Regions from separate parts of the Cupriavidus sp. TMH.W2 genome, predicted to be linked through region 3. Evidence: predicted binding sites of a transcription regulator. Region 3 holds the regulator's gene; each other region holds the start of a gene.
The links. Region 3 encodes sigma-54, which starts transcription at its own class of promoters, with help from an activator protein. Its sites were predicted from a motif close to TGGCANGNAANCTGCTTT; they were not measured.
Positions count from the first base shown of each region.

Region 1: ACREYQ_RS25410 (GTP cyclohydrolase II) is a predicted target of sigma-54. The motif match lies at 5,182-5,199, and genes of this name have one in related genera.
Region 2: ACREYQ_RS02855 (pilin) is a predicted target of sigma-54. The motif match lies at 8,771-8,788, and genes of this name have one in related genera.

Region 1 covers NZ_CP193793.1:1,742,193-1,752,400, forward strand. Annotated here, with positions in the region: gene ACREYQ_RS25390 (amidohydrolase family protein) at 1-1,100, opposite strand, end outside; gene ACREYQ_RS25395 (TetR/AcrR family transcriptional regulator) at 1,135-1,812, opposite strand; gene upp (uracil phosphoribosyltransferase) at 1,812-2,507, opposite strand; gene ACREYQ_RS25405 (URC4/urg3 family protein) at 2,591-3,889, opposite strand; gene ACREYQ_RS25410 (GTP cyclohydrolase II) at 3,886-5,124, opposite strand; gene ACREYQ_RS25415 (acyltransferase family protein) at 5,401-6,525, opposite strand; gene ACREYQ_RS25420 (amino acid ABC transporter substrate-binding protein) at 6,776-7,714, shown strand; gene ACREYQ_RS25425 (amino acid ABC transporter permease) at 7,909-8,220, shown strand; gene ACREYQ_RS25430 (hypothetical protein) at 8,292-9,182, opposite strand; gene ACREYQ_RS25435 (glycosyltransferase family 39 protein) at 9,550-10,208, shown strand, end outside.
Region 2 covers NZ_CP193792.1:605,325-615,532, reverse strand. Annotated here, with positions in the region: gene ACREYQ_RS02895 (DUF2946 family protein) at 1-399, shown strand, start outside; gene ACREYQ_RS02890 (beta-barrel assembly-enhancing protease) at 558-2,354, opposite strand; gene moaC (cyclic pyranopterin monophosphate synthase MoaC) at 2,451-2,936, shown strand; gene ACREYQ_RS02880 (diguanylate cyclase) at 3,006-4,265, opposite strand; gene ACREYQ_RS02875 (hypothetical protein) at 4,608-5,018, shown strand; gene ACREYQ_RS02870 (hypothetical protein) at 5,033-5,548, shown strand; gene ACREYQ_RS02865 (PglL family O-oligosaccharyltransferase) at 5,713-7,518, opposite strand; gene ACREYQ_RS02860 (pilin) at 7,615-8,103, opposite strand; gene ACREYQ_RS02855 (pilin) at 8,212-8,703, opposite strand; gene ACREYQ_RS02850 (TerC family protein) at 9,040-9,735, opposite strand; gene sucD (succinate--CoA ligase subunit alpha) at 10,022-10,208, opposite strand, start outside.
Region 3 covers NZ_CP193792.1:419,079-429,286, reverse strand. Annotated here, with positions in the region: gene ACREYQ_RS02040 (KpsF/GutQ family sugar-phosphate isomerase) at 60-1,043, shown strand; gene lptC (LPS export ABC transporter periplasmic protein LptC) at 1,084-1,713, shown strand; gene lptA (lipopolysaccharide transport periplasmic protein LptA) at 1,834-2,481, shown strand; gene lptB (LPS export ABC transporter ATP-binding protein) at 2,539-3,339, shown strand; gene ACREYQ_RS02020 (RNA polymerase factor sigma-54) at 3,475-4,956, shown strand; gene hpf (ribosome hibernation-promoting factor, HPF/YfiA family) at 5,005-5,355, shown strand; gene ACREYQ_RS02010 (PTS sugar transporter subunit IIA) at 5,777-6,232, shown strand; gene hprK (HPr(Ser) kinase/phosphatase) at 6,313-7,284, shown strand; gene ACREYQ_RS02000 (PsiF family protein) at 7,446-7,823, shown strand; gene rapZ (RNase adapter RapZ) at 7,932-8,816, shown strand; gene ACREYQ_RS01990 (LON peptidase substrate-binding domain-containing protein) at 8,899-9,558, shown strand; gene mutY (A/G-specific adenine glycosylase) at 9,578-10,208, opposite strand, start outside.

The DNA.
Region 1 (10,208 bases), on a different replicon from region 3:
CCGGGCGCCAGGCCGTAGCCATCCAGCCCGAGGATCCGCGCCGGCACCGCGGTCACCGCGTCAAAGCAGGCGCGCATTGGCTCCTGCCCGGTCATCTGGGCCACGTGCAATCCCATGTGCGCCACTTCCAGCATGTCGCCGGAGCCCAGGCTGTACCAGGGATCCATCACGCAGTCGTGGCCGAACGCCACTGGCACGCCGGCCGCCATCAGCTCCGGCACGCGGGTCATGCCGCGGCGCCTGGGGTAAGTATCGTGCCGCCCCTGCAGCGTGATGTTGATCAGCGGATTGGCGATTGCCGCCACACCGGCCTCGCGCATCAGCGGAATCAGCTTGGACACGTAGTAGTTGTCCATCGAATGCATCGAGGTCAGGTGCGAGCCCGCCACCCTGCCCTGCAGGCCCAGCCGCGCAGTCTCGCTGGCCAGGGTCTCGATATGGCGCGACAGTGGATCGTCGCTCTCGTCGCAATGCATGTCGACACGCAGGCCGCGATCGGCCGCCAGCTCGCACAGCAGCCGCACCGATTCCGCGCCCTGCGCCATGGTGCGCTCGAAATGCGGGATGCCGCCGACCACGTCGACGCCCATGTCCAGCGCGCGCTTCAGGTTGTCCAGCGCGCCGGGCGCGCGCAACACCCCGTCCTGCGGGAACGCCACCAGTTGCAGGTCGAGGTAGGGCCGCACGCGTTCGCGCACGTGCAGCAGCGCCTCCACGGCCAGCAGGCGCGGGTCGCACACGTCCACATGCGAGCGGATCGCCAGCAGCCCGCGCGCCGCGGCCCAGTCGCAATAGGCCAGCGCACGCTCGACGATCGCCTCCTGCGTCAGCATCGGCTTGAGCTCGCCCCACAGCGCAATGCCTTCGAGCAGCGTGCCGGACTGGTTCACGCGCGGCAGCCCGTACGACAGCGTGGAGTCCATATGGAAGTGCGCATCAACGAACGGCGGCGTCACCAGCAGGCCAGCCGCATCGATTTCCTCGCCCGCGCGCGCGGCCAGTGCCGGCTCCACCGCGGCGATGCGGCCGCCGGCGATGCCGATATCGATGCCGGTGCGCCCGTCGGGCAGGTTGCAGCGCCGCAGGATCAGGTCGAGCATGTGTTGTCGATGTCGCAGGTAGAAGTTGTGCGGCTCAGGCGAGCGGCTCAGGCGCCAGGCCGCAGCCGCGCAGCAGCATCACCACCACGTGCTCGGTGGCGTGCGCATAGTCCTGCTGCCCCAGCCGGTTGACGCCGAGCACCGCGCAGACCTGCGATTCAAAATCCGCGTAGGTCTGCGTGGCGGCCCAGATGGTGAAGAACAGGTGCTGCGGGTCGACCGGTGCCATCTGGCCGCGGTCGATCCACTGCTGCACCACCGCGGCCTTGCGCGATACCAGTTCGCGCAGGGCATGGCGCAGGATCTCGCCGATCTCGGGCGCGCCATGCAGCAGCTCGTTGGCAAACACCCGCGATGCGTCCGGATGGCTGGCCGAGAGCCGCATCTTGGCGCGGATGTACTGCTCCAGCGCGACCTGTGGCGGCAGCTCTTCGCGGATGATGTCGGCTTCCGACAGCCATAGCTGCAGCGTGTGCGCCAGCACCGCGCGGTACAGCGCCTGCTTGGTGCGGAAGTAGTAATGCAGGTTGGACTTGGGCACGCCCGCGCGCACCGCGATCTCGGCCATGGTGGCACCGGCAAAGCCCGCGCGCGCAAACACGTGCTCGGCCGCGTGCAGGATCATGGCCTGGTTCTCTTGCCGGATGCGCCCGCCCGAGGCATCGCGCGCCGGCAGCGGACCGCGCGCCGCGGCGCCGGCCTGCGTGTCCATCAGCGCGTACCGTAGAGGCGGTCGCCGGCATCGCCCAGGCCGGGCACGATATAGCCGTGCTCGTTGAGTGTGTCGTCGATGGCCGCGGTGACGATGCCCACCTCGGGATGCGCCGCGCGCAGCGCGCGCAGCCCGGGGCGCGAGGCAATCAGGCACACGTACTTCATGGTGGTGACACCGGCCTCCTTCAGCCGGTTCAGCGCGGCGATGGCCGAGTTGCCGGTGGCCAGCATCGGGTCCACCACGATCACCATGCGTTCCTGGATGTCTTCGGGCATCTTGAAGTAATACTCGATCGGCTCCAGCGTCTCGGGGTCGCGGTACAGGCCGATATGCCCGACGCGCGCCGCCGGCAGCAGCTCCAGCATGCCGTCGATAAAGCCATTGCCCGCGCGCAGGATCGACACCAGGCACAGCTTCTTGCCGGACAGCACCCGCGACTGCATCGGCGCGATCGGCGTGCGGATGGCGATGGTCTCCATCGCCAGGTCGCGCGTGGCTTCGTAGGTCAGCAGCTGGCTGATCTCGCGCACCAGCCGGCGGAAGTTGTCGGTGGTGGTTTCCTCGCTGCGCACCAGCGTGACCTTGTGCTGCACCAGCGGGTGGTCGACCACCATCACGCCGGGCAGGCCCGCGGGCTCTGCAGGCGCGCAGGCAAGGGGCTCAACTGCGGAAACAGCGGACATGTCGTTCATGGTGACGCTCCTGATCCCACGTTTCACATGCAATGCCTGCCAGCGGGGTGGCCGATTGCCCGGCCGCCCGGCGGCCGGCGCAGTCAGAACACCGTGCCGTCGCTGACGATGGCAAACGGCGGCGCACCACCCGGGCGCCGCTTGGCGGCGATGCGGCGCCCCGCCGCCCAGGTGCCGCCTTCCAGCACGCGCGCCAGCGGGAAATCCGTCTCCGCCAGGCCAAGGGCCTGGCGCACGCCGTCGGCCACCTGGTCCAGGCCTGTCACCGTCAGCGCGCGCCATTCGACGATCACGGCCTCATCCACCGCATGCGGCTCGGCGGCGAAGCCGGGGTCGCGCGGCACCATCAGCTCGAAGTCGTACAGCAGGCCGCCGTTGCGGTATTCGGGCAGGCCGGTCAGCGCGTCCAGGCCGGTCACGGTCAGGCCGGCGTCTTCCAGCGGCTCCAGCAGCGAATAGGTCAGCCACTGGGTCAGCTTGTGGAACGGCACCAGCCCGCCCGGCGCGGCCGGATGGCGCCAGCAGTCGCCCAGCGACACGCCTTCGACGATGATCCGCCCCGGCCACACCGGCCCCAGCCCGACCAGCAAGGTGCGCAGCAGGAAGCTGGCATCGAGCTGGCCGCCTACCGCATGCGCCTTCAGGTAGTCATAGAGGTTGCCCAGCCGGGCCGGCCGGCCGAACAGCGCCGGCGTCGCCTCCATCACCTCGCCGAGCCGGCGCAGCAGCCCGGCGCGGCCTTCCAGCCCCACCAGCGGGTTGTGCTGCGCGACCTGGAAGGCGTGGGCGATGCTGTCGGCGTCAACGCGCTGCAGCCGTTCAGCATCCGCGCGCAGCGGGTCGCCCGGCGCCGCGGAGAAGCCGCCGCGCGCGAACAGGTCGAAGCTGGCCGCGCCGAGCCCTTCCGAGCGCGTCAGCACCTGGTCGCTGGCCGGATCGCGGTAGCGCCAGTCGGGGCCGGCGCCCGCGTCCAGCAGTACGCTCGGGATCACCAGGTCGATGCCGATGCGGGCGCGCTCCTCGCGGTGTTCGGGACCGCTCAGCGCGGCACGCTCGCACAGCACCTGCCAGCGGTCCGCACGCGGGTCGGCGCCGCCGCTTTCAAAATGGCGCCAGCGGCTGTGGTACGGCACCTGCAGGTCCGGATAGCGCTGGCGGATGGTGCTGGCGACGTAATCGGCAATCGCGTGCACGCGGTCGGGATGCCAGGTGAAGAGTTCGGACGCGCCGCTGGCCACGTGTTCGGTGACCGCCGCGCAATGGGTGCGCACCGCCTCGGCGCACAGCAGCGCGGAAGCGGGATGCCCTTCCGGCACCGGGCTGAGCCAGCCAGTGCCTTGGCGGTCCTTGCCGGCACTGCCATCCTCGGGATACATCGTCATTCCTTCAACCCCCTGCCCTTTGCCAGGGCCAGTTCGTTCGCATCCGGCGGCGTGTAATGCGTGAAGTAGCCGGCGGCCACCTTGGCATCGATCTCGACACGGGCGTCGGCGGGGATCAGGGCCTCGGGGATCGCCACCTGCTCGACCACCTCGATGCCCTGCGCCACCAGCGCGCCATGCTTCATATTGCTCATCGACGCCCAGCGGTCGATGCGGCGGATGCCCAGCCAATGGAACACATCCGGCATCAGCTCCTGGAAACGCATGTCCTGCACGCCTGCCACGCATTCGGTGCGGGCAAAGTAAGTCTCGGCGCGGTCGCCGCCCACTTGCCGCTTGCGCGCGTTGTAGACCAGGAACTTGGTCACCTCGCCCAGCGCGCGGCCCTCCTTGCGGTTATAGACCACCAGCCCGACACCGCCCTGCTGCGCCATCTCGATGCACACCTCGATGCCGTGTGCCAGATACGGCCGGCAGGTACAGATGTCTGACCCGAACACATCCGATCCGTTGCATTCATCGTGCACGCGGCAGGCCACGCGGGTCTCGGGCTTGCCCAGCTGGCTGACATCGCCGAAAAAGTACAGCGTCATGCCGCCGATGGGGGGCAGGAACACCTTCAGGTCCGGCCGCGTCACCAGTTCCGGGAACATGCCGCCGGTCTGCTCGAACAGGCTGCGGCGCAGCACGCTTTCCTTGATGCCGAAACGGGCCGCCAGCCCGGGCAGGTACCACACCGGGTCGACCGCGGCCTTGGTCACGCGCACGTCGCCATTGGCATGGAGGATGTCGCCGTCGGGCTTGAGCCGGCCGGCCGCAATGGCCGACACCAGCTCCGGCATGTTGATATGCGCGCGGGTGACGGCGATGGTCGGGCGGATATCCACGCCGGCCGCGATGCGGTCGGCAAAGACGGTGGACACCAGGTGGCCCCAGGGATCGAGCGAGACAATCTTGCCCGGGTCGCCCCATTGCGGATGCGGTCCGATGGCTTCGGCGGGCGCCGTATCGGTCAGGTCGGGACGATGGTCGCGCTGCAGCGCGCCCGAGGCCACCGCCAGGGCACGGTAGATGGCATAGGCGCCGGCATGGGTGCCGATCACATTGCGCTGCGCCGGATTGGCCAGGCTGGCGATGACCGGCCCCCGCTCAGCCGCCGTGGGCGCGCCCCAGTGGATCGGCTCGGCCGGATGGTCGCGGCGCGCGTGCGAAGTGAGGACGATATGGTCGGACATGGCACCCTCGGTTCCCGATGGAATCCTGACCAAATGGTCAGGTTTACGATTCCATAGTAGGCAACCTTTGTGCCATCGCCCAATGCCCGTTTACGCGAGTGTCGCGCCTGTGTGTGTGGCGTCGAACGCAAGTCCGCGGGGCCTCATGCACCCTTCGCGTGCCGACGGCGAGACACCGGCCGTGCGCAAGCACCAGCAAGAAGCGGCGCACGGCCAGGCTGGCGCAGCGCCGCTCAGGGAATTCGCGCCGCTGGCGCGCGGCGCGGCTTGCAAGCGTTACACGGTCGGGCGGCTGGCCGAATCGCGGCCCGGTTCCCGCACCGAGTCCCGGCCGCTGCCGAACAGCGCGCGCAGCGCCGCAAGCGGCTGTGCGCTTTCCACAAACCGGTAGAACAGCGCACCGGCCACGTTGCTGAGTGCCCACGCCGCCACCATGCCGAGCGCGTTCAGCACCGGTTGCCCCGGCGCGAGGCTCGACACCATCGCATTCACCACCAGGCATACCGGGAAGTGGACCAGGAACACGGAATAGGAGATGCGCCCGAAGCAGCCCACCACGCGCGCGCGCGGCCATTGTTCCAGCCAGCCGCCGCGGCGCGACAGCGCCAGCAGCAGCGCGGTGGCCAGCGCCACGGCAATGCGCAGGCGGAAGTCCAGCATCAGCGCGGCCAGCGCCACCGCACCGATCAGCAGCAGCGGCAGCAGCGGCCGGCCGGGCCTGGAGGCCCAGTAGGCCAGCGTGCCCAGGCCATAGGCGCCAAAGAAGTACACGGCCCAGATATCCCACGCGGCATCGCGGTTGAACCAGAACAGCGACGCCACTGCCACCAGCGCCACCATGCCGATGCTGGCCGCCACGCCCGCCGGGGCTTTCCCGCGCGCCACGGCGCGCGCGGCCCACAGCGTGCCCAGCAGCAACGCGAACAACTGCAGGTCGATGGCCACATACCAGGCTCCCGCCGACAGCGCGTCCACGTCCAGGATGCTATGCAGCAGCGTCACGTGCGCCAGAAACTGGGGCAGCGTGGGCGGCGCGGGGATCGAGTCATGCGCCATCCAGTGGCGCGCCAGCGCGGCGCCGGCAATGCTGAGCAGGATCGCCGCGGCATAGGGCACCACCAGCTTCTGGTAGCGCCGCCACAGCATCAGCATCGGGTGCTGGCGGGTCTCCAGCCGCCCGTTCGGCGCCAGGCTGCGCGCGGCCAGGAAGCCGCTGATCACCAGGAAGACCTGGACGGCAATGCGGGCGTAGTCATACAGCCAGTCCACCAGGCCCGGGGCCAGGTGATAGGCGGTATCCGACATCGGGCCGTAGAAGGCCAGGTGGTGGAGCACGATCAGCTGCGAGCTGACGGCCTTCAGGACGTCGATGCACGGCAGGCGCGACGGACGGGGGCTCATTGTTATGGGAATGTTGCAAATGGCACTGAAGGCGCGATTCTACCCGTTTGGAGGCATTCTAAAGTGGCGCAATCCACACTATTTGCAGATTCGTTACACACTATCCCGGCTTGTAGCGAGTTTGGCCCAGGGGGGTCAATGTCCTAGCCAGCAGGCATTTGCTTATGACAACAATGTCCTTCGCCCCTTGCTGACTCGGGTATACCCTTGCGACTTTTCCGCATTGCCGGCCGCTCTCCGGTCCCCCCGCATGTCTGCCTTTGCCCTGCCCGCCCTGTCCGCCCGCCTTCTGCGCGCCCGCCGTTCGCTGGCGGCTGTCGCCTTCGCAATCTTCTGCGCTGCCGCGCTCGCGCCGGCGGCGGCCCACGCCCAAAGCCCGGTCCTCGACAAGATCCGCGAGTCCGGCACCATCGTGCTGGGCTACCGTGAATCGGCGCTGCCGTTCTCGTTTGCCGACGACAAGGGCCAGCCAGCCGGCTATGCGGTCGACCTGTGCCTGCGCGCGGCCGAGGCGGCGCGCCAGCAGCTGGGCCTGAAAGACCTGAAGGTGCGCTGGATGCCGCTCACGCCGCAGAATCGCATCCCCGCGGTGGTCAACGGCCTGGTGGACCTGGACTGCGCCCCCAATACCAATTCGCTCGAACGCCAGAAGCAGGTTGCCTTCAGCGTCTCGCACTATGTGTCGACGGTGCGCATGCTGGTGCGCGCGGACTCGGGTATCCGCTCGTTCGGCGACCTGCGCGGCAAGACCGTGGTCACCAGCGCCGGCTCCACCGGCGACCGCCACGTGCGCCGCCTCAAGGGCCAGTATGGTTATCACGACGTCTACGCCAAGGACCACGGCGAGTCGTTCCTGCTGCTGGAATCGGGCCGCGCCCAGGCCTTTGTCATGGATGACGTGCTGCTGGCCGGCCTGCGCGCCCGCGCCAAGGATCCCTCGCAATATGTGATCGTGGGCCCGGCGCTGTCGGTGGAGCAGAACGCGCTGATGCTGTCCAGGGCCGATCCGGAATGGAAGCGCCTGGTCGACCAGACCCTGGCCGCGACCTTTGCCGGCCCCGAGGTCACCACGCTGCAGAAGCGCTGGTTCCAGCAGCCCATCGGCAGCCGCGCCATCAACCTTGCGCTGGCGCCCTCGGGCGAGGTGCGCGCGGCCTGGAAGCACCCGTCGGACGCAGTCACCGAATAAGCGAATCAGGCATCGCCGCGGCCCGCACGCGCATTCGCGCCCGGGCCGCAATGCAGGGTTTCCATGAGATGGTGTACCGGGCAAGCCCCAAGTTGACAGCCGTGAATGATGTTGGCGACACTGGCCCGGGCCATCCCTGCGAAGGGCAGGCCAAATACACGACCGCCCGACGGCGGCATTTTTCAGGAGAAACCATGAACAAGTTCGTCGCGACCGCGATCGCACTCTGCCTCGGCGCCGCTTCGCTGGCCGTTCAGGCGCAAACCGGCGGCAAGAAGCAGTTCGATCCCTATACCCAGGGCGCCAAGTCGGGCGAGAAGTTCGACCCGTACACCCAGGGGGCCAAGTCCGGCGACAAGTTCGACCCGTACACCCAGGGCGCGAACAAGAGCACCCGCAGCGAGCTGACCGACGCTTCCGCGCCGGCCGCGGAGAAGAAGCCGGCCAAGAAGTCCACCAAGAAGAAGAGCAAGAAGAAAGCCGCCTCGGCGCCGGCTGCCAGCTGACCGGCACGGGCCTGACGCAAAAAAACCCGCCGAGGCGGGTTTTTTTGCGTCAGGCGGGTCACCGAAGCGGCTTACGGCGCCTGCGTGTCGCGCTCCAGCGCAGTGACATCGATGCGCTGCACCTTGTCGCCCTGGCGCACCTCGGTGCGCAGCACGAAGGCGTCGCCCGGGCAGTACCAGTCGGTCACGTGCATCACGGTGGGCTCCACTTGCACCACCTCGTCGCCGACCAGCAGCGGCCCCAGCGAGGTGCGCTTCTCGTAGCTGACCGGCAGGCATTCCTTGCGCCCCATCACGGTATCGATCATCTGGCGCTTGCCGACGCGGCGCGACCCGATATTGATTGACGCATGTTGCGCGCGCATGTTGCTGACCGCCTCGTCGGATCCCAGCGGGTAGACCTTCAGCGAGACGCTGGATTCGAAGGTCTCGCCGTCAATCACGGTCCCTTCGCGCAGGTCCAGGCCGGCGTAGTTGAAGACACCCATGCCGCGGAACGCCGCCTCGCCATACATGCGCGCATAGCGGGCGCGGGCGTTGATGATGGCATGCTGGCTTTCGATGCTGGTTGGCGCGTCGGGCGCGCGGCGGTCGATCACTACCTCGTGGACCTGGTTGGTGATCACCGGCGGCCCCATCAATGCCGACAATGCCGTCTTGGAATTGATCTCCAGCTGGGCGCGGCACCCGGTCGGGCTGCGCACCACGCCGCGCAGGGTCATGGTGATCGACATCGGCATCACGCCGTCGCCCTCCATCTGCACATGCGAGCCGGAACGGAACCAGGGCGCGTTGCACAGCGCCGCCGCAGCCGCGGCCTGTGCCTGGCCCGCCGCCGCCTGCGCCACCCCACCGGCGCCCGGCGGCGTGGCCGCGCCCTGCGCACCGGCCGGTTGCGCCCACCCCAGCGCCGCGCCCGCCACCAGACCCGCCAGCCAGATTTGCTGCGCCTTTGTCTTCACATGGATCCCCGTCTAGAATGTCCAGGCGCCCCGATCAGCGCCCGGCCCGCCAGGCGACGGCCTGGTCACCGAAATTATCGCGTTTTTGTTGCACGTGTGACCGGGCTTTTTTCCCCGCGCTGACAGGGTTCAGCCCGCCCGCCAGCCGGCGGGGTTCCGTGGCCGTCGTGCTACCATTGCCCGCCTCGCGTATTCCGGCGGTTGTGGCGTCCCAGGCGCCGGGCTGCCGCCAGGCGGCCGGGGCGACTTGCCTGACCCGGTGTTCTCCCCGGCGTCCACGGTTACGCACGGCCCTGCGTTGTGATGTCTTCCTCGTCACCGCGCGCCACGCAGGGCCATTGATTCGTTGCGCTTTTCCAGGAGATCTATGCGTAGTTCATCGACCTCGCGGGTTACCGCGCTGTCCGTCGGAACCACCACCAGTACTATTGTGCTGGTCAGCCTGCTTATCCTGCTGGTCTGGTTTGGTACCCTCGACATGCGCCACCTGCTGCGCTCCGATGAAGGCCGCTACGCCGAGATTGCCCGCGAGATGTTCGCCACCGGCGACTGGGTGACGATCCGCTACCACGAACTCAAGTATTTCGAGAAACCGCCCTTCCACCTGTGGATGACGGCGCTGGCCTATACGCTGTTCGGCGTTGGCGACTGGCAGGCGCGGCTGTGCGTGGCCTTGTCCGGCATGCTGGGCGTGGCTGTGTCGATGCTGGCCGCGGCACGCTGGTACGGCCAGCGCGTGGCGATGCTGACCGGCCTGGTGCTGGTCTCTGCGCCGATGTGGAACGTCGCCGGGCACTTCAACTCGCTCGACATGACGCTTTCCGGCGCCATGGCCTGCGTGCTGGCCTTCATGCTGCTGGCACAGCACCCGGATGCCACGCGCGCGCAACGCCGCAACTGGATGCTGGCCTGCTGGGCAGCCATGGGCGTGGCGGTGCTGGTCAAGGGCCTGGTCGGACTGGCGTTGCCGGGACTGGTGCTGGTGGTCTATACCCTGGTGACACGCGACTTTGGTTTGTGGCGCCG
Region 2 (10,208 bases), 190 kb from region 3:
CGTGGTGCCTGGTACTTCCAGAACGGACCGCAGCGGGTGTTCGTAGCACTGGGCTATGCGCCGTGGATCGTGCGGCTGCATGAGGGCGAGTTTCGCACCACCACGCAGCAGGCCTTCACGCTGCAGGCCTGTTATGCCGACGAGCACGGCAACGTGGTGCTGGCTGGCGCGGTCGGGGGCATGGCGCAAGGCAGCGCGCCGGCACCGCAGGCCGCCCTGCTGCACGACCACGACCTGGAACTGTTCAGCGGCACCAGCACCTGGCATGGCGAAGCGTGCGGCGCGGCCCTGGGCGTGTTCCACCACGCCGGCCGCGATATCCCGATCGAGCCCGTCGCGGAAGACGAGGTGCCGAAGCGCTTCGGCTTCGTGCGCGAGCCGGCGCCGCCGGCTGGCTGACTAATATCGGGGCCGTAGCATTGAGCCATTCGGCTAGCCATCGTCGTTCCCGCGAAGGCGGGAACCCAGTGACTTCAAAAAACGCTGGATTTCCGCCTGCGCGGGAATGGCGTAGTGCTTGATACCTTGTCACCGTAGCACCGTAGCGGCACCGCCCCTCAGTTCGGCATGCCCTTGTTGTCCTGCTTGTCCTCGCGGAACTGGCGCTCCAGCTGGTGCAGGCGCGCATCGACCTCGGACAGCGTGTAGAAGTCGCCGTCGCCGGCCTTGCGCGCGATCTGAAGCTGTTCGATGGCGGCCTGGTAGGAGCCGTCCATCGCGTACTTCTCGGCCAGCGCCTGGTGCTGCTGCAGACGCTTGCCCTGCCCCGCGTAAGCGCGTGCCAGCATTTCCCACCAATCGCTGCGCCCGGTCTCCTGGCGCGTGCGCTCGCGCAGGAAGCGCACGGCGTCGTCATAGCGGCCCGAGCCGACCAGGGTCTCGGCATAGGCGATCGCCACCGCGTGCGACAGCGGGAACGCCTTCATCGAGGCACTGGCCTGGGACAGCGCCTCGGGCACTCGGCCCTGCGCGCGCGCCAGTTCCACCGCCATCACGTCGAGCATGGGGCTGCCCGAGGTGGCGCCGGGAATATTGCCGTAGAGGCGGCGCGCCTCGCCCAGTGCCTGCTCGGCGGCGGCGTAGCGGCCCAGGCGCTGCTCCGTAAACGCGATCCCGTAATACACCGCCGGCAGGCGCAGCGCCGAGGCCCCGGGCATCTGCGCCTGCAATGCGGCCCGCAGATTCTGCAAATCGCTGGGCGAGCTCTCCTGGATCACGCGAGCCCGCATGCGGGCAAATTCGTACTCCGGCGTATTGGACACCTTGCGCGCCGCGACGTGCCTGACACGATCCTGCATGTCGGCAATCCGCTCGGAGGTCAGCGGGTGGGTCCGCACATAGGACGGCACCGAGTTCTCCGCGGTCCCCGACGCGCGCTGCAGCCGCATGAAGAAATCGGGCATGCCTTGCGGGTCAAACCCCGCCGCGGTCAGGATCTGGAAGCCGACCCGGTCAGCCTCGCGCTCGGCGCCGCGCGAGAACGACAACTGGTTGGCGATGGCCGCGCCCTGCCCGCCCATCGCCAGCGCCGCCGCCGCATCCGGGCTGCGCGTCGCGGCCAGGCCCGCCAGCACCATCGACGCCAGCGCGATCCACATCGACTGGTCCTGCGAGGTAATGCCGCGCGCGATATGCCGCTGCATCACGTGGCCGATTTCATGGCCCAGCACCGAGGCCAGCTCCGACTCAGTGTCGGACTGCACCAGCAGCCCCGTATGCACGCCGATAAAGCCGCCCGGCAGCGCAAACGCGTTGATGCTGCGGTCGCGCACCGCGAACAGGTCAAAGCCGGTGGCAAACGTGCCCGCCCCGGTCGAGCCGGAAATATTCTGGCGCCGCGCCGCCTGCACCAGCCGGTAGCCGAGCGCGTTCAGGTAATCGGACAGCAAGGGGTCCGCCACGTACTGCGGGTCGCGCCGGATATCGCGCATGATGCGGTCGCCCAGCCGCTTTTCCATGTCGGGCGAGAGCGAAGCCGTGGACGGGTCGCCCAGGTCCGGCAACTGCACGCCGCCGGCCTCGACCACCGCATTGTTGGTACGCAGGCCGAACTCGGATTTCTGGCCTGCCTTCACGCTGCGGTTCAGGTTGTCGTAGACCTGGTCGCTGGCCTCGTCCGGGATGGCGGGCACGGGCTGGCGGCTGGCGGCCACGGGCGTGGCTGGCGCCGCCGCCGTGCGCGGCGTACCCTGGGGCCAGGCCGGCGCCGCGAACGTCAGCGCCAGCAGCGCCGCCAGCGGCCGCCGCCATGGCGTCCAGGCGCCGCGATGTGACGAGGAACCGGCAGGAACAGCGTCCGCCACGGCGCCAGGGCCGCTTGCGGCAGACCTGCGAAGCGATGGGTGTTTTGGCATGTTGCTATGATAGCGGCCTCCCGTGGCCGTTCCCATCGGATGCTTCCCAATGGCGCCGGCGGCCCCTTGCACGCAGTTCGCACCGATGCTCCGATCATGACCCAGCTCACCCATTTCGATACCGCCGGACAAGCCCACATGGTCGACGTCGGCGACAAGGCCAGCACCCACCGCGTCGCGGTGGCCACCGGCACCATCGCCATGCAGCCCGCCACCTTCGCGCTGGTGCGCGACGGCAGCGCCAAAAAGGGCGACGTAATCGGCATCGCCCGCGTGGCGGCGATCATGGCCACCAAGCGCACCGCCGACCTGATCCCGCTATGCCACCCGATCGGCCTGACCAAGGTCGCCGTCGAGTTCAACCTGGATGAAGCCACCGCCACTGTCGCCTGCACCGTGCGCACCGAGACCCGCGGCCAGACCGGCGTGGAGATGGAGGCACTGACCGGCGTGCAGGTGGCGCTGCTGACGATCTACGACATGTGCAAGGCGGTGGACCGGGGCATGGTGATGGGCAATGTCCGGTTGTTGGAAAAGCATGGGGGCAAGTCGGGCGACTGGGTGGCTGATTCAGGCAAGTAATGGTTTTATAAGCCTGAACTGCGCCATTCAGATCAGGTCGCCCTGATGGCGCGATCGTCGCCGCCTTATCTACGGCGCATCCGCCCAATCGGCATGACGCGGGTCCCTGTCCGACGCCGCCGAATCAAATATCGCGAGCGGAAGGGAATTCGCGCCCTTCCCCGCGGATTCGTCCGACCATTGGCGGCACCGGATACTGTTGCGCCCGGAGGCTTTGGCCTCATAGAGCAAGGCATCGGCGGCAGCGATCAAGGATCCTTCGGTCACGTCTTCCCCTGCAACCGAAAAATCGACGGCCAATACGCCAAAGCTGGCCGTGGTGGCAATGCTGCGACCGGGACCATCATTCGTCGGGCTACCCGCGATCGTCGCACGTAGCCGTTCCGCAACGTGCAAGGCACTGTCAAGGTCGGTTTGCGACAAGACCAGAAGGAACTCTTCGCCGCCATAGCGCACGGTGCTGTCAACGTGCCTGCGGGTCAGCGCCCGCAGCACCGTCGCAATGTGCTGCAGGACGGCGTCGCCAGTCTGGTGCCCATAGGCGTCGTTGATCGACTTGAAGTGATCTACATCACATACCACAAGGGTCAACCAGTGTTTATGCCGCCGTGCCCTCGCGACTTCCATCGGCAGTAGCGTTTCATGCAGATGGCGCCGGTTGTAGCACCCGGTGAGATGGTCGCGTACCGACAGATGCTTCAGGTCAATCAGGACACGGTACTCGTCGCGCCATAAGCGATGGTAGCGGCGGGCTGCAACCAGTCCGAAGCTGTTGGCAAGCAGCAAGAGCATCGACATGGTCAGTGCGTCAGAGGGAGTCAGATTGCCCTTTTCCAATGCAATCAGGATGAAAACCACCGTGGTCGCAATGGCAATCCCCTGCGCGATGACCAGCCGATTGGGGATGAAGAGGTAGACGACGATCAACATGATGCACAGGGACATTGCATGCCATGCGATCTCGTGCGGGCGGTTCCAGACGATGAGCATGAACGTTGCCATCCCGACCACTTCAGCGGCGCTTGCCACAAACCAGAGACCCGCTATGGGTTCCGGGTGTTCGCGAATCAGGAACCAGCCCAGGATTGCCGTGATCGCGACGAGAGTGCGGCCAACGAACAGCATCATTGCCACATGCCCATATCCCAGAGCCGCCACATCCGTCATGGCAAAGGCCAGGTAGAAGGTGGAGCAGAAGAACAATGTCAGGCGTAGCGAAGTTCGGCTGTGGCCCAGATGGTGACGCTGGAAGGCAAGTTCCAATTCAGCACTGCGGAACTCCACGCGCAGCGGGTGGATTCCAGATTCAGATGAGGATTCGGCGTTCAAGGTCTTGTCTGCTAAGTTCTGCTTGAAACACTTTATTACATTTCCGCCGACACCGCCCACACCGCCGTGACCGCTTCCTGGCCGCTGATACCTATGCCTGAAATGCTTCATCAGTTATTCGACATTGGCGCAGGACTGACTGATCGGATCGCGCCCTTGATCACGATGTCTTACGCCATCGTTGTTCCCCCGAAATAATGGTAACGCCCCATTTCCAGGCACACCGCCCCGACGCCAGCGCGCGACAATTTGGTATTCAATACGATTGCAGGCCGGCAATGATCGCGGCCTGCTGACCCTGTCCGTGGCGTGCCACCGGCGCGGCGGGGAAAGGGAGATACCATGAACGGGCGCACGCTCTGCCAGCTCGCCCTGGCACTCGCGGCCACGGCCGCAAGCGGCGCCGCCCTCGCCGGGCGGGCCGATTTGGATCACCATGACGGACGCGGCGGCTTCATCAAGACCCGCGTCGGCGTCGGCGTCTACTTCGGGCCCGGTGTGTTCTATGGCGGCTACCCGTACGCCTATCCCGCCTATCCGTACTATCCGCCGGCCGTGGTCGCGGTACCGGCGCCGCCGCCGCAATACATCGAGCAGGGCCCCAACGGGCCGGTTCCCGCCCCCGGCCCGGAGGGTGCGCAACCGCCGCAAAGCTGGTATTACTGCAGCGAGCCGGACGGCTACTATCCCTACGTGCAGTCCTGCCCCGGCGGCTGGCAACGCGTGCCGGCGCAACCGCCGGCCAACTCCTGATGCGGGGTGACACCATGCATGCCTTGACCCGTGCCGCGCTGGCCGCGGCCACCCTGACCCTCGGCGCCTGCGCCGTGATGCCTTCTGGCCCCAGCGTGATGGCGCTGCCGGGCACCGGCAAGAACTTCGACCAGTTCCGCGCCGACGACTACAACTGCCGGCAGTTCGCCCTCGGGCAGGTCGGCGGGGTCTCGTCAGCGCAGGCCGCCAACAATGCCGCGGTCGGCAGCGCCGTGGTCGGCACCGCGCTGGGCGCGGCGGCTGGCGCGGCCTTCAATGGCGGTTCGGGTGCGGCGGTGGGCGCTGGCATCGGCCTGCTGACCGGCGCGGCGGTTGGCGCGGGCAATGCGCAGTACGCGGGCTATGGCACGCAGCAGCAATACGACGCCGCCTATGTCCAGTGCATGTACGCCAGCGGCAACCGCGTGCCGGTCCCGGGGCGTGTGGCCGCCGCGCCGGCGCCGCGGTACTACTACTATCCGCCGCCCCCGCCGCGGGTCTATTACAGCCCGTACCCGTACTACTATTGAGCTTCCCCTAATTCGCGACAGTGCAAAAACATCCACAGTCATTCCCGCGCAGGCGGGAATCCAGCGTCTTTCACGTCCCCTTTGGGGATGAAGTCACTGGGTTCCCGCCTGCGCAGGAACGACAAGCAAGAAGCGTTGTCGTGAATTTCGGAAACATCAATCGGTCAGTGACGGCTTGACCCGGAGAACCGGCGCGAGCGATCTCCCACCCAGGCGCAGAATGCCTGCGGGCGTTCGTCGGGCTTCAGTGCCCGGCAATCCTGCGCGATCGCCGCATACTGCGCGGCTTCATCGCCCAGGTAATACCAGCGCAGCCGTTCCATCCACTGACGGCCCTGCGCGGGATCTCCGGTCAGCGCCAGCAGCAACGCGGTGCGCGAGATCATGGTCGGCGTCGGCAGCAGGTGGACGGCGGCGATGTGGGCGGGCAGCAGCTCCGCCGCGTTCTCAGGCGTGATGGTGGCCTGTCCGGCGGCATCGGCCTGCGCATGCTGGCGGAACCAGAAACGCGGCATCGGCAAGGCATTGCGGCCCTCGCTGCCGGCATATTCGCGCGCTTCGGCGCGGCGGTAGTCTTGCCACATGGTGCCCAGCACGACTGCAGCCACAACGACGAACGCAAGCGCCAGCCCCCGCGCCACCGGCATCGGCACGCGCCAGCGCCCGAAGCCCGACGGCTCCAGCCAACCGAGCATGAAGCAGAACGGCAGGAAGAAATACAGGTAATGCAGCGGGTATTCGAGCATCGAATGCGCGCACAGCATCGCCAGCCAGGCCAGCACCAGCACGGTCTGCTTGCGGTCTTCGCTGTCGCCGTGCCACAAGCGAACGTGAATCACGCGCCATAGCCACGCCAGCAGGATCACGCCCACGCCGGCGGTGCCGACGATGCCCGTCTTCGCCAGCAAGTCGAGAATGGCGTTGTGCGCGTGCAGGGACATCTCCACCTTGACGCCGACTTGCTGCAACTGCTGGAATTGCGCCCAGCCGAACTCACCCCAGCCGACACCGAACCAGGGGTGGGAGCGGAACATTGCCAGCGCATGCGTCCACAGCGCGCCTCGCGCGGACATCTGGTCTTCGGCCTCAAGCTGCGCGATGGTATCGAACAGGTGCCAGTCAAACGCATGGCCTGCCGCGCGGATCGCAGGCTGCAGGATCAACAGCATTGCCACCATCGCGACTGCGGCGACAAGCAGACCGATTGGCCGCTGCATGGGATCCAGGTCGCGTCGAGCGCCTCGCGCGAGCCACGCGGTGACCAGCGCGTACGTCGCAGCCAGACCAACATGCAGCACGCCGGTGCGCGAACCGGATAGCACGATGCCGCTTTCCAGCAAGGCCACGGCTGCGAGCCACATCGGGAAGCGCAGGCGGCCACGCGAGGCCAGCCAGACTGACGCGGCCAGCGCCAGGCCTTCGACGGTGGCTTGGTGGTTGGGCTGGTTCAGGTTGCCCCAGAGGCGGCGGTTGGTGTCGTAGAAGTAGGTGGAGACTAGGCCGAGGGTATGGGGCTCGAGGTGGAAGAGTTGGATCCATTGGGTGAGAGTGCCCAGGAGGCCAGCTAGTAGCAAGGCAATGGCCAAGGCGTCGGCCATGGCTGGCCGAGCGTGCCGGGACGACGACTGACCGCATCGCCACGCCGCAATCATGACCATAGTTCCGAGCGTCAGGGTGAATTGCGTGAGAAGGCGGCTGCCCGAGACATCGAGCATACCGGCCGCAGCCTGTGCAAGGCTGGCGGCAATGGGCCAAAGCGGAAACACTGCGGCCCAAGGCAATACCGTTGCGCTTGGCGACCGCTGATGCCTTAGGACAAAAGCTATACCGCAAAGCGCGGCTGTAAACGATGCCGCCACCCATTCGCCGTAGAACGTTGCAAGTGGCAGCGTATGTTTTGAGACCAGCAGCGGAACAACAATTGCTAGGACAACGGCGGCCGTCGGCATATCGATCCTGGACGGCGGCATGAGGAGCGCCTTGTTGGAGAATTGGCGCATGATAACTTGGACGTTGGGCAAAAAAGGCGCCCGAAGGCGCCTTCATCCTACCTCAAGCCAAGCGGATCAGCTCGATGCGCAGTTGATACCACGGCCGCCCGTGGTTGCCGTGGAGCTACAACCCGTGCCGGTCAGTGCCCAAGCCACAACACCATTAGCCAGCGTCGGAGTAATAGTCAGAGCCATTTTTGCCGAAGGCGAGGCGTTATCCATGCCCGTGGTCGTCAGCGTAATAACGCCATTGGTTGCCGACACGGCATCGACGTATGCGATCGTCGCGCCAGCGTTGTTGGCAGCGATTGCCGCCGGAATGTCGTTAGTACCCGTGTTACAGCCAGTCAGCGTGCCCGTGGTCTGAGCACACATTGCGATCGTCATCTTGAATGAATCAATGCCGGCGAGTGCGCCCGATACCTTGGAACGCTGAGTATAGTCAGAATATTGCGGAATGGCGATTGCGGCCAAAATACCAATGATCGCCACCACGATCATCAGTTCGATTAGCGTGAATCCCTTCTGCACCCGTTTTTTAATTCCCCTCCGTGCTTTTTTCATGTCATGACCCCTAGTTGGCATTTTTGGCGCGCAGCAGCAAACTGCTGGGCACCGCGTTACAGGAGCAGACCTAGCTCGTAGCGGGGCGCCCAATTGCTTACGATCAAATTAGCTCGATGCGCAGTTGATACCGCGGCCGCCCGTGGTTGCCGTGGAGCTGCAACCCGTGCCGGTCAGTGCCCAAGCCACAACACCATTAGCCAGCGTCGGAGTAATAGTCAGAGCCATTTTTGCCGAAGGCGAGGCGTTATCCATGCCCGTGGTCGTCAGCGTTATAACGCCGTTGGTTGCCGAAACGGCGTCGACGTACGCGATCGTCGCGCCGGCGTTGTTGGCAGCGATTGTCGCCGGAATGTTGTTCGTGCCCGTGTTACAGCCAGTCAGCGTGCCCGTGGTCTGAGCACACATTGCGATCGTCGTCTTGAATGAATCAATGCCGGCGAGTGCGCCCGATACCTTGGAACGCTGGGTGTAGTCAGAATATTGCGGAATGGCGATTGCGGCCAAAATACCAATGATCGCCACCACGATCATCAGTTCGATCAGCGTAAAGCCCTTCTGGACACGGCGGCCCAGCTTCTTAAGTTGTACCCGTTGCATGATTTGACCCCTCGAAGAGATTTTGGTTAAGCGTCCCACGTCTTCCGTTTCGTGACGCGGGGGCAATTGAGCAGTAAGCGTGCCAGCGGCATTCCCCGTCCATAGGGCGCAATAAGCGACAAATTTCGTCACCCGTCAGGGGGATACTCGCCGGTTGCGCCAAAAATTGTCACCCTGACCCGCCATCGCCGACCAGACCGACAAAATGTGCGATCACTCACATGAGTTAGTTCGGTTGGAAGTTGTCCATCAAAAACGAGGGCGGCTCGTAGTGAGCCGCCCTCGTTTGTCATTCCCGCGCAGGCGGGAATGACAGGCTGGAAGCGTCCAGGCCCTTTAAGCCGTCTGTGCGGCGCGCCGGCTCAGCAGCTTGCCCATGATCACCACCAGGATCGCCCCGGCGGCGCCGAATACCAGGTGGGCGTGCGGCACATGGACTTCGAACCAGGCGGCGTCGACCGGGTCGCTGACCAGCATTTCGCCAGCCAGGTAGCCCAGCAGCGCGGCGCCCAGCACGATGATGACCGGGAAGCGTTCCATCACCTTGAGCAGGATGGTGCTGCCGAACACGATCAGCGGGATCGACAGGCCCAGGCCCAGGATCAGCAGCATCAGCTGGCTGCCTTCCGGGCCCTTCTGGGCGGCGGCGGCCACGGCGACCACGTTGTCCAGCGACATCACCAGGTCGGCGATCAGGATGGTGCGGATGGCGGCCCAGATATTGTCCTTGGCGTCATGGCCGTCCTCGTCGTCTTCGCCGGTCAGCAGCTGCACGCCGATATAGACCAGCAGCAAGGCACCGATGATCTTCAGGTACGGCAGGCTCAGCAGCTTGACCGCGGCCACGGTCAGCACCACGCGCATGACGATGGCGGCGGCGCTGCCCCAGAAGATGGCCTTCTTCTGCTGGGCGGGCGGCAGGTTGCGCGAGGCAAGCGCGATCACCACGGCGTTGTCGCCGGACAGGACGATGTTGGTCAGGATGATCGATCCCAACGCAATCCAGAAAGTGGTGGAAGACAGCAGTTCCACGGGGAGGCTCCTCGAGTTCTATCTATTGGCCCGGCCCGCCATATGATGGCGATTCGGATGTCTGAAAACACAGACATGAATATTTATCGTACGAACCTTTCGATTCGGTTTCAAACCCCGGCGAGACCACTTGGGAGATACCCTAGGAACCGTCCCGCCAGAATGACATTGCCCCCGCACGGGGCGGGGGCAATCAGATGCTTGTCATTCCCGCGCAGGCGGGAATCCAGCGTTGTTAAAAGTCACTGGGTTCCCGCCTGCGCGGGAACGACAGGCTATCAGCAAATTACAGCATTGCCTTCAGCAGGCGGGCCATTTCAGACGGGTTCTTGGTCACCTTGATGCCGCAGGCTTCCATGATTTCCAGCTTGGCCTGGGCGGTGTCGGCACCGCCCGAGATCAGCGCGCCGGCGTGGCCCATGCGCTTGCCCGGAGGCGCGGTCACGCCAGCGATGAAGCCAACCACCGGCTTC
Region 3 (10,208 bases):
ACGATGTGCGCCATGGGTCGGGCCAGGCGCCATCGCATTCGTTGGTATACTTCGTCGCCATGATAGCCAATTTCGATGCGGATCGAGCACTCAGGCTCGCCCGCGACACTCTCCAGACGGAAGCCGACGCGGTTTCCGCACTTTCCGCACGCCTGAACGGCGACTTTGCCCGTGCCGTGCAGCTGATCCTGCAATGCACCGGGCGCGTGGTCGTCTCCGGCATCGGCAAATCCGGCCATATCGGGCGCAAGGTCGCGGCCACGCTGGCCTCGACCGGCACGCCGGCGTTCTTCGTGCACCCGGCCGAAGCCAGCCACGGCGACCTGGGCATGGTCACGCGCGACGACGTGCTGATCGCCTTCTCCAATTCGGGCGAGACCGGCGAGCTGCTGTCGATCATCCCGATCGTCAAGCGCATCGGCGCGCGGCTGATCTCGGTCACCGGCAACCCCGACTCCAACCTGGCCAGGCTGGCCGACGTCCACCTGGACGCGGCGGTCGAGAAAGAAGCCTGCCCGCTGAACCTGGCGCCCACGGCCAGCACCACCGCAGCGCTGGCGCTGGGCGATGCGCTGGCGGTGGCGGTGCTGGACGCGCGCGGTTTCGGCGAGGAAGACTTCGCCCGCTCGCACCCCGGCGGCGCGCTCGGGCGCAAGCTGCTGACCCATGTGCGCGACGTGATGCGCACCGGCAACGCCGTGCCCGAGGTGCGTGAGAACACGCCGCTGGCCCAGGCGCTGATGGAAATCACCCGCAAGGGCATGGCCATGACCGCGGTGGTGGACCCGGACGGGCACGCCATCGGCGTGTTCACCGACGGCGACCTGCGCCGCCTGCTGGAAACCCCGCGCGACTGGAAGACCGTGCCCATCGGCGAGGTCATGCACCGCAACCCGCATGCGGTCAATGAGAACCAGCTGGCCGTCGAAGCGGTGCAGGTGATGGAAGCCAACCGCATCAACCAGTTGCTGGTGGTGGATGACAGCGGCCGCCTGACCGGGGCGCTGCATATCCACGACCTGACGCGCGCCAAGGTCATCTGAGCGGGCGCGCCCGGCAACCAGGCACAACGCCAAGGACACCATGCAGGCACTCCTCGCCTCCCTCAGCGGCATCGTCATGCGGCTGCTGCCGCTGCTGCTGATGGCCATCGTGGCGGGCAGCACGTTCTGGCTGGTCCAGATCAACTCCCCCAAGGAAGAGCAAGCCGCGAACAGCGCCAAGAAGCACGAGCCTGACTACTTCATGGACGGCTTCTCGGCCACCGAGCTGGCGCCTGACGGCAGCACCAAGATCCGCTTCACCGGCGATCGCATGGTCCATTTCGAGGACGATCAGACCTACGAGGTCACGCGTCCCGCCATGCGCGCGTATGAGCCGGAGCGCCCGCCGGTGACCGCCCGCGCCGACCTCGGCCGCATGAACGCCGAAGGCTCGGTGATCGACCTGTACGGCAACGGCTTCGTGCTGCGCCAGCAGGGCGCGGACGCGTCCAGGGATCCGCAGCTGACCGCGGCATCGAGCTACTTCCAGCTGCTGGTCAACGACGACATCGTCAAGACCGACAAGCCGGTCAAGCTCACGCGCGGCCCCTCGGTGATGACTGCCAACGGCCTGATCTTCAACAACGTCACCCGCGAAGTACAATTGCTCGGCAATGTACGCGGCACCATCGTCACCGGCCCGTCGCCGGCCCGCGCGCCGGGGTCCTGAACCCTGGCCTTGCCGGGCCGCGCATGCGGCGCCGGAGCGTGCCGGCCGGCACGAACCCGTGCAAACCCGCGTGAAAGCGCGCCACCACGTATCCCGACGCCCTCAAGCAACCCTGCCAACATGACCGCTTCCCTGACGACTTCGTCCCGTCGACGCACCGCCCCGGCCCTGCTCGCGCTGGCCATGGCCTTCGGCCTGCTGGCCCAGCCTGCCCTTGCCGAGCGCGCGGACCGCGACAAGCCGATGGTGCTGGAGGCGGACAACGCCAGCTACGACGACGTCAAGCAGATCTATACCCTGACCGGCAACGTGGTGCTGACCAAGGGCACCATGATTCTGAGGTCCGACGCCGCCGAACTGCGCACCGACCCCGAGGGCTACCAGTTCGCGGTGGCCACCGCCAAGCCGGGCAAGCAGGCCTATATCCGGCAGAAGCGCGAAGGCGTCGACGAATACATCGACGGCTGGGGCGACCGCATCGAATACGACGGCAAGCAGGAATTCTCCAAGCTGATCGGCAATGCCCGCATGGCGCGCCTGCAGGGTGCCAAGCAACTCGACGAGATCCGCGGCGCGGTGCTGACCTACGACAGCCGCAAAGAGTTCTACACGGCTGCCGGCGGCAGCGGCGACGCCGCGGCCGCCAATTCGTCCGGCCGCGTGCGTGCGGTGCTGTCGCCGCGCCAGGACCCGAAAGCCGGCACCCCGGGCAGCGGCGGCTCGCCGCTGGACCTGAAGCCGGCCCCCGCGCCCGCCAACAAACCATGACGCCGGGCGCGGACCTGCCCGCCCGCGCCTGAAACGCCCGAACGCCTGACTGTGCCCATGACCGATACCGCAACCATCGCCGACAAGCCTTCCGTCGAAGCCTCCACCGTCCTTCCCGGCGGCAGCACGCTGGTCGTGCGCCACCTGAAGAAGCGCTATGGCTCGCGCACGGTGGTCAAGGACGTCTCGCTCGACGTGAAAAGCGGTGAAGTGGTCGGGCTGCTCGGCCCCAACGGCGCGGGCAAGACGACGTCGTTCTACATGATCGTGGGCCTGGTGGCGCTGGACGAGGGCGATATCGTGCTCGACGGCGACCATATCAGCGGCCTGCCGATCCACGAGCGCGCGCGCATGGGGCTGTCGTACCTGCCGCAGGAAGCCTCGGTGTTCCGCAAGCTCAACGTCGAAGAGAACATCCGCGCGGTGCTGGAACTGCAGCTGGACAAGGGCAAGCCGCTGGCCAAGGCCGAGATCGAGCGCCGCCTGGATGCGCTGCTCGACGACCTGCAGATCGCGCACCTGCGCAACAACCCGGCGCTGTCGCTGTCGGGCGGCGAGCGCCGCCGCGTGGAAATTGCGCGCGCGCTGGCGTCGTCGCCGCGCTTTATCCTGCTGGACGAGCCCTTCGCCGGCGTGGATCCGATCGCCGTGGGCGAAATCCAGCGCATCGTCAGCTTCCTCAAGGCGCGCAACATCGGCGTGCTGATCACCGACCATAACGTGCGCGAGACGCTCGGCATCTGCGACCACGCCTACATCATCAGTGAAGGCGCGGTGCTGGCCGCAGGCCAGCCCGAGGACATCATCGCCAATGACGCCGTGCGGCGCGTCTACCTGGGCGAGAACTTCCGCATGTGACATGACGGCCTGCCCCTGGCGGGCAGGCATTCCGGCGGGGCGCGCGCGGACGCGCCACAGCCAGCGGCGATCACGACCCATCAGCGATAGCAATTTCCGTTCCAACATCGGAAAGATGCGCATAAAATAGGTCGCATGAAACCGTCGCTACAGCTCCGCCTCTCCCAGCACCTGGCGCTCACCCCACAGCTGCAACAGTCGATCCGGCTGCTGCAGCTTTCCACGCTGGAACTGCAGCAGGAAGTCGAACAGGCCCTGACGGAAAACCCCCTGCTCGAGCGTGAGAACGACTGGATCGAGAGCCCGCTGCGCGTGGCCGCCGATGGCTCGGTCAACGTCCAGAGCGCACCCGCGCCCGCCCCCGCCGAACCGCAGGGCAATGGCGACGCCCGCGCCGACGGCGCGGGTGACGACGACAGCTTTGGCGATAACAACAGCGGCGACGACTACGGCAGCAGTGACTGGAGCCTGGACGACTTCGCCCGCCGCCCGCAAGGCGACGAGGACGAAAAGACGCCGATGCAGCTGCGCGAGGCCGAGCCCACGCTGCGCGAATACCTGATGGAGCAGCTGACGCCGCTGAAGATCTCGGCGCGCGACAAGGGCCTGGCCATCTTCCTGATCGAGTCGCTCGACGACGATGGCTACCTGAGCGCCTCGCTTGAAGAGATCTGCGCGGAGTTGCCCGAAGAACTCGAATTCGAGCTCGACGAAGTCCATGCGATCCTGACGCTCTTGCAGAGCTTCGACCCGCCGGGCGTGGGCGCGCGCAATGCCGCCGAGTGCCTGGTGCTGCAATTGCGCCGCCTGACCCACCCGCAGCGCGACCTGGCGCTGAATATCGTCACCAATCACCTGGAGTTGCTTGCAGTACGCGACTACACGCGGCTGAAGAAGGCGCTGCAGGTCGATGAAGTGGCGCTGAAGGCCGCGCACGACCTGATCCGATCCCTGGCGCCCTACCCGGGCCATGCCTACAGCCGCCCGGAAGCCGATTTCGTGGTGCCGGACGTGTTCGTGCGCAAGAGCGGCGGCGGCTGGATCGCGCAGCTGAACCCGGATGTGATGCCGAGGCTGCGCATCAACGATATGTATGCACAAATCCTGCGTGGCGCAAAAGGGGAAACCGGCACCGCGGGGTTGCAGCAGAAACTGCAGGAGGCACGCTGGCTGATCAAGAACATCCAGCAAAGGTTCGATACGATCCTGCGTGTCTCGCAAGCCATTGTCGAGCGTCAAAAGAACTTTTTCACCCACGGTGAAATCGCCATGCGCCCCTTGGTTTTGCGGGAGATTGCCGATACACTGGGATTACACGAGTCAACCATCTCCCGGGTGACGACCAATAAATACATGGCAACGCCGATGGGTACTTTCGAACTGAAGTACTTCTTCGGCAGCCACGTGTCCACCGAAACCGGTGGCGCGGCTTCATCAACGGCCATCCGCGCCTTGATCAAGCAACTGATAGGAGCCGAAGACCCGAGGAATCCCCTTTCCGACAGTCGCATCGCCGAACTGCTGGGTGAGCAAGGCTTCGTTGTCGCACGACGCACCGTTGCCAAGTATCGCGAGGCCCTGAAGATCCCCGCAGTCAATCTCCGCAAGTCTTTGTAGCCGAGCCCACCGCCTGCCTGGTGAGGCTCTTTCAGAAGGAGAAGCGCTATGAACTTCAAGATCAGTGGACACCACCTGGACATCACGCCCCCTCTGCGTGAGTACGTGGAAACGAAGCTGGAGCGAATCGTCAGGCATTTCGATCAGGTCATTGGCGTTAGCGTGCTGCTCTCTGTCGACAATCACAAGGAAAAGGACCGGCGTCAGTACGCAGAAATCAATCTACATCTCAAGGGCAAGGACATCTTTGTCGAGGCGCATCACGAAGACCTTTATGCAGCGATCGACGCACTCGTCGACAAGCTGGACCGTCAGGTGATCCGCTACAAGGATCGCGTGCAAGGCCACGACCGCGAAGCGGTCAAGTACCAGATGGCCGCAGCGCAGATGCAGCAATGACCGTGCCCGGCGGCCCCGAAGAGGGCTGCTGAATCAGGATTGACCAGGCAAGCCGCGCCACGAAGCGCGGCTTTTTTGCGCCCATGCGTGGCGCCACGGCAGGTTGTGGCGCCGGAGCAAACGCTTTTCACCCGAATGAGCAAGGGTGTTCGCAAGCGCGGCGGCAAGGTGTATGCTGCGCCATACAAAGAGAGGGAATCCTGGCCGCGCCCTGCATCGGTGCGACGGCTCCCGGCCCGGAGGCACGATTGCATCGCCATGTATCGTTCTGCACCAGCTTGCTCCGCTGCACTGCACAATGCGAGGGTGGCCGCTGCTCTATAATGGGCCGAACGCCTCCGGCCAGGCCAGGGGCAGCCCGGAGCCAGCCCCCTGCCCGGCGGAACGATCCGCCCGCTAACTGAAATCCTGCGCATCGCCCATGAATCGTTTGGCCAAACTGCTGCCACCCGGCAACATCAATCTCGACGTCAGCGTCACCAGCAAGAAACGTGTGTTCGAGCAAGCCGGGCTCCTCTTCGAGAACAACCATGGCGTGGCACGCGCCATCGTGACCGACAACCTGTTTGCGCGCGAGTCGCTGGGCTCCACCGGCCTGGGCGCCGGCGTGGCGATCCCGCATGGCCGCATCAAGGGACTGAAGCATCCCCTGGCCGCCTTCATGCGCCTGGCCGAGCCGATTCCGTTCGAGTCGCCCGACGGCAAGCCGGTATCGCTGCTGATCTTCCTGCTGGTGCCCGAACAGGCCACGCAGCAGCATCTGGAAATCCTGTCCGAGATCGCGCAACTGCTTTCGGACCGCGACATGCGCGAAGGGCTGGCGACGCTGCCCACGCCCGATGCCGTGCACGAGTTGCTGATCGCATGGCACCCCTGATCCTCTGATCCCCCAAAGCGGGCCGGCACAGACCGGGCAGGCGCCACGCGCTTCGCACACCGCCCTACCAGTCATCCCGCATGGAACTCACCGGCGTCACCTCCCAGTCCATCTTCGACGACAACGCAGCCGACATCAAACTCTCGTGGGTGGCCGGCCTGGAGGGCGCGGACCGCGCCTTTGACGTGGAGTTCGCCCGCGAAGCCACCTCCGCCGCCGACCTGGTGGGCCACCTGAACCTGATCCACCCGAACCGCATCCAGGTGCTCGGCAAACCCGAGATCACCTACTACCAGCGCCTGGACGACGAGACCCGCAAGCGCCAGATGGGCGAGCTGATCCTGCTGGAGCCGCCTTTCCTGGTGATCGCCGACGGCATGGAGCCGCCACCCGACCTGGAACTGCGCTGCACGCGCTCGTCCACGCCGCTGTTCACCACGCCGGTATCGTCGGCGGCGGTGATCGACCACCTGCGCCTGTACCTGTCGCGCATCTCCGCGCCGCGCGTGACTATGCACGGCGTGTTCCTCGACATCCTGGGCATGGGCGTGCTGATCATGGGGGAATCGGGGCTGGGCAAGAGCGAACTGGGCCTGGAACTGATCTCGCGCGGCCACGGGCTGGTGGCCGACGATGCGGTCGACTTCGTCCGGCTGGGGCCGGATTTCATTGAGGGCCGCTGCCCGCCGCTGCTGCAGAACCTGCTGGAAGTGCGCGGCCTGGGCCTGCTCGATATCAAGACCATCTTCGGCGAGACCGCGGTGCGGCGGAAGATGAAGATCAAGCTCGTGGTGCAGCTGGTGCGGCGCAACGACGGCGAGTTCGAGCGGCTGCCGCTCGATTCGCAGTACCTGGACGTGCTGGGCCTGCCGATCCACATGGTCAAGATCCAGGTGGCGGCCGGCCGCAACCTCGCCGTGCTGGTCGAGGCCGCCGTGCGCAACACCATCCTGCGCCTGCGCGGCATCGACACGCTGCGCGACTTCATGGACCGCCAGCGCGCCGCCATGCAGGCCGACGTCGTGTCGCGCGGCCAGGGCCGCCTGCTGTAAGCCCGGCGTTTTCAATTGCTTACAACGGGACGGACGCAAAACGTCAACTTTTCTCAGGCATGCTCCGTTTTGTGCTGTAATGGGCATCACGCCCGTTACGGAAGCTGCAACGCCGGCAATGGCGCGCGGCCATGGAGTTTTCCACCCCGAGGAGAGCAAGCATGAAGAAACTGATCGCGATGTGCGCGCTGGTCACCCCAATGATCGCGGCCAGCGCTTTTGCGCAGACCGCCGCCACGCCGGCCAAGCCGGCGGCAACGGCCCCGGCAATGCCTGCCGCACCCGCCACGTCCGCCACGCCGGCTACCCCGGACAAGCCCGCGGCCAACGCCCAGCAGGACAAGATGAAGGCCTGCAATACCCAGGCCTCCGGCAAGAAGGGCGACGAACGCAAGGCGTTCATGAAGGAATGCCTGTCCAAGGCCGGGGTACCCAAGACCCAGCAGGAGAAAATGGCCTCCTGCAGCAAGTCGGGCAAGGGCAAGAAGGGCGACGAGTACAAGGCCTACATGAAGGATTGCCTGTCCAAGTCGGCCTGAGCGGCGGCACAAGCTGCAGAAGCAATGGCGAACCGGGAGGTTCGCCATTTTTGCTTGTCAACGCACTGTCATGACGCAGCCGGCACCTGATGCTATGCTTCAGGTGCTATGCGCATCATCCTCATCACCGGCATATCCGGTTCCGGCAAGTCCGTCGCACTGAACGTCCTGGAAGATGCAGGCTACTACTGCGTGGACAACCTGCCGGCCCAGTTCATCCCTGAACTGACCCGCTATCTCGACAGCCAGGGCTATACGCACCTGGGCGTGGCCACTGACATCCGCAGCCGCGAATCCCTGGACCAGCTGCCGGACACCGTGCGCGCACTGGCGGCCGAGCACCAGGTCGAGGTGATCTTCCTGACTGCCAGCACCGATGCCCTGGTGCAGCGCTACTCTGAGACGCGCCGCCGCCATCCGCTGTCGGTGCGCACCGACGGTGTGACGGGCCCGGGGGGCGAACCTGCCTTCAACGACACCGCGCTGATGGAAGCGATCGAGATGGAGCGCGCGCTGCTCAGTCCGCTGGCCGAGGCCGCACACCGTATCGACACCAGCAATGTGCGCACCAATACGCTGCGCAGCTGGATCAAGGAACTGATCCGCGAAGACAGCCAGCGCCTGACGCTGCTGTTCGAGTCGTTCGGCTTCAAGCACGGCGTGCCCAGCGATGCCGACATGGTGTTCGACGTGCGCTCGCTGCCCAACCCCTATTACGACCTGGCACTGCGCCCGCTGACGGGCCGCGACACGCCTGTGATCGACTTCCTGCAGGCCCAGCCAATGGTCCTGGCAATGGCCGAGGATATCCGCGCCTACGTCGAAAAGTGGCTGCCAAGTTTCATTGCCGACAACCGCAGCTACCTGACCGTGGCCATCGGCTGCACCGGCGGCCAGCATCGCTCGGTCTATATTGCGGAAAGGCTCGCCAACTATTTCCGGGCGCATGGTAATGTGCTGGTGAGACACCGAGAGCTCGCACCGGCGGGCTGACGCAGGCGCGACTGCCCACTGGCATCCGCACGCGGCGTCGGCCTGTCGGCCCTTTGCTGCGCGATACCCAAGCTGGCACTGCATGTCCTCGACCGACCTCTACCGTCCCACGGCATCAGAAGCTCCGCCACGGACGCTCGACAACCTGCCGCTGTTCCCCTTGCACACGGTGCTGTTTCCCGGTGGACGGCTGCCATTGCGCGTGTTCGAGGCGCGCTATGTCGACATGGTGCGCAACTGCCTGCGCGACAGCACGCCCTTTGGCGTCTGCCTGATCGAAAGCGGCGAGGAAGTGGCCCGCCCGGACCAGCCCACCGTGCCCGAACTGGTCGGCTGCCTGGCCGAGATCGTCGACTGCAACATGGAGCAGCTCGGCGTGCTGCTGATCCGCGCGCGCGGCCGCGAGCGTTTCCATATCGTCAGCCATGAGACCCGCGACGACGGCCTGCTGGTGGCACGCGCCGAAGTCCTCCCCCCCGACATCATCGACTGCAAGCTGGAACTGCTGGGCGAATGCCTGGATGCGCTGCGGCGCATTGTCACGCGGCTGCATGCCGAGCAACCCGACCGCCTGCCGTTCGACGAGCCCTACCTCTGGGACGACCCGAGCTGGGTGGCCAACCGGCTGTGCGAGTTGCTGCCGGTGCCGCTCAAGGCCAAGCAGATGCTGATGGCGCTGCCCGACGCGGGCATGCGCGTCGAGATCGTGCACCGCTATATGCGCCAGAACCACATGCTCTAGCCGCGGTTTTCCGTCACGGTCAGAACAACCCGCCGCGGGCCTGGTCTTCCAGCAGCCGGCGCACCGGCGCGGGCGTCCCCACGGCATCGAGATCGTCGAGCGAGAGCCAGCGTTGCGCGGCTTCCCCGGCGCTGTCCTGCACCATCAGGCTTGCGCCGTCGGCGCTCACATCGACCCGGATGGCACGGATCAGCAGGCGGAAGTGCGTGAACACATGGGTCAGCTCCCCGGTCAGCGTGGCGCGCGCGGGCTTGCCGAAGGCGCGCGCATAGTCCAGCGCCGCCGCCTCGGCGGCGTCCGCATCGAAGGGCACGGTGTCGACCGGCATCTCCGGCAGGCTCCACAGGCCGCCCCAGATGCCGCTGCCCGGGCGCAGGCGCAGCAGCACTTCGCGCTCGCGCCGCACCAGCAGCATCACCGTGCTGCGCTCGGGGATGGCGGCGCGCGGCTTGGGCGTGGGCAGCACGCCGGTGAGCCCGTCACGGCGCGCCACGCAACCGGCCGACAGCGGGCACGCGCCGGCGTCGGCCAGACAGGCCGGCTTGCCGCGCGAACACACCGTGGCGCCCAGGTCCATCAGCCCCTGCGTATAGGCGATCATGTCCTCGGCCTGGCGCGGGCCGGGCGCCGGCAAGGCCACCTCTGCCAGT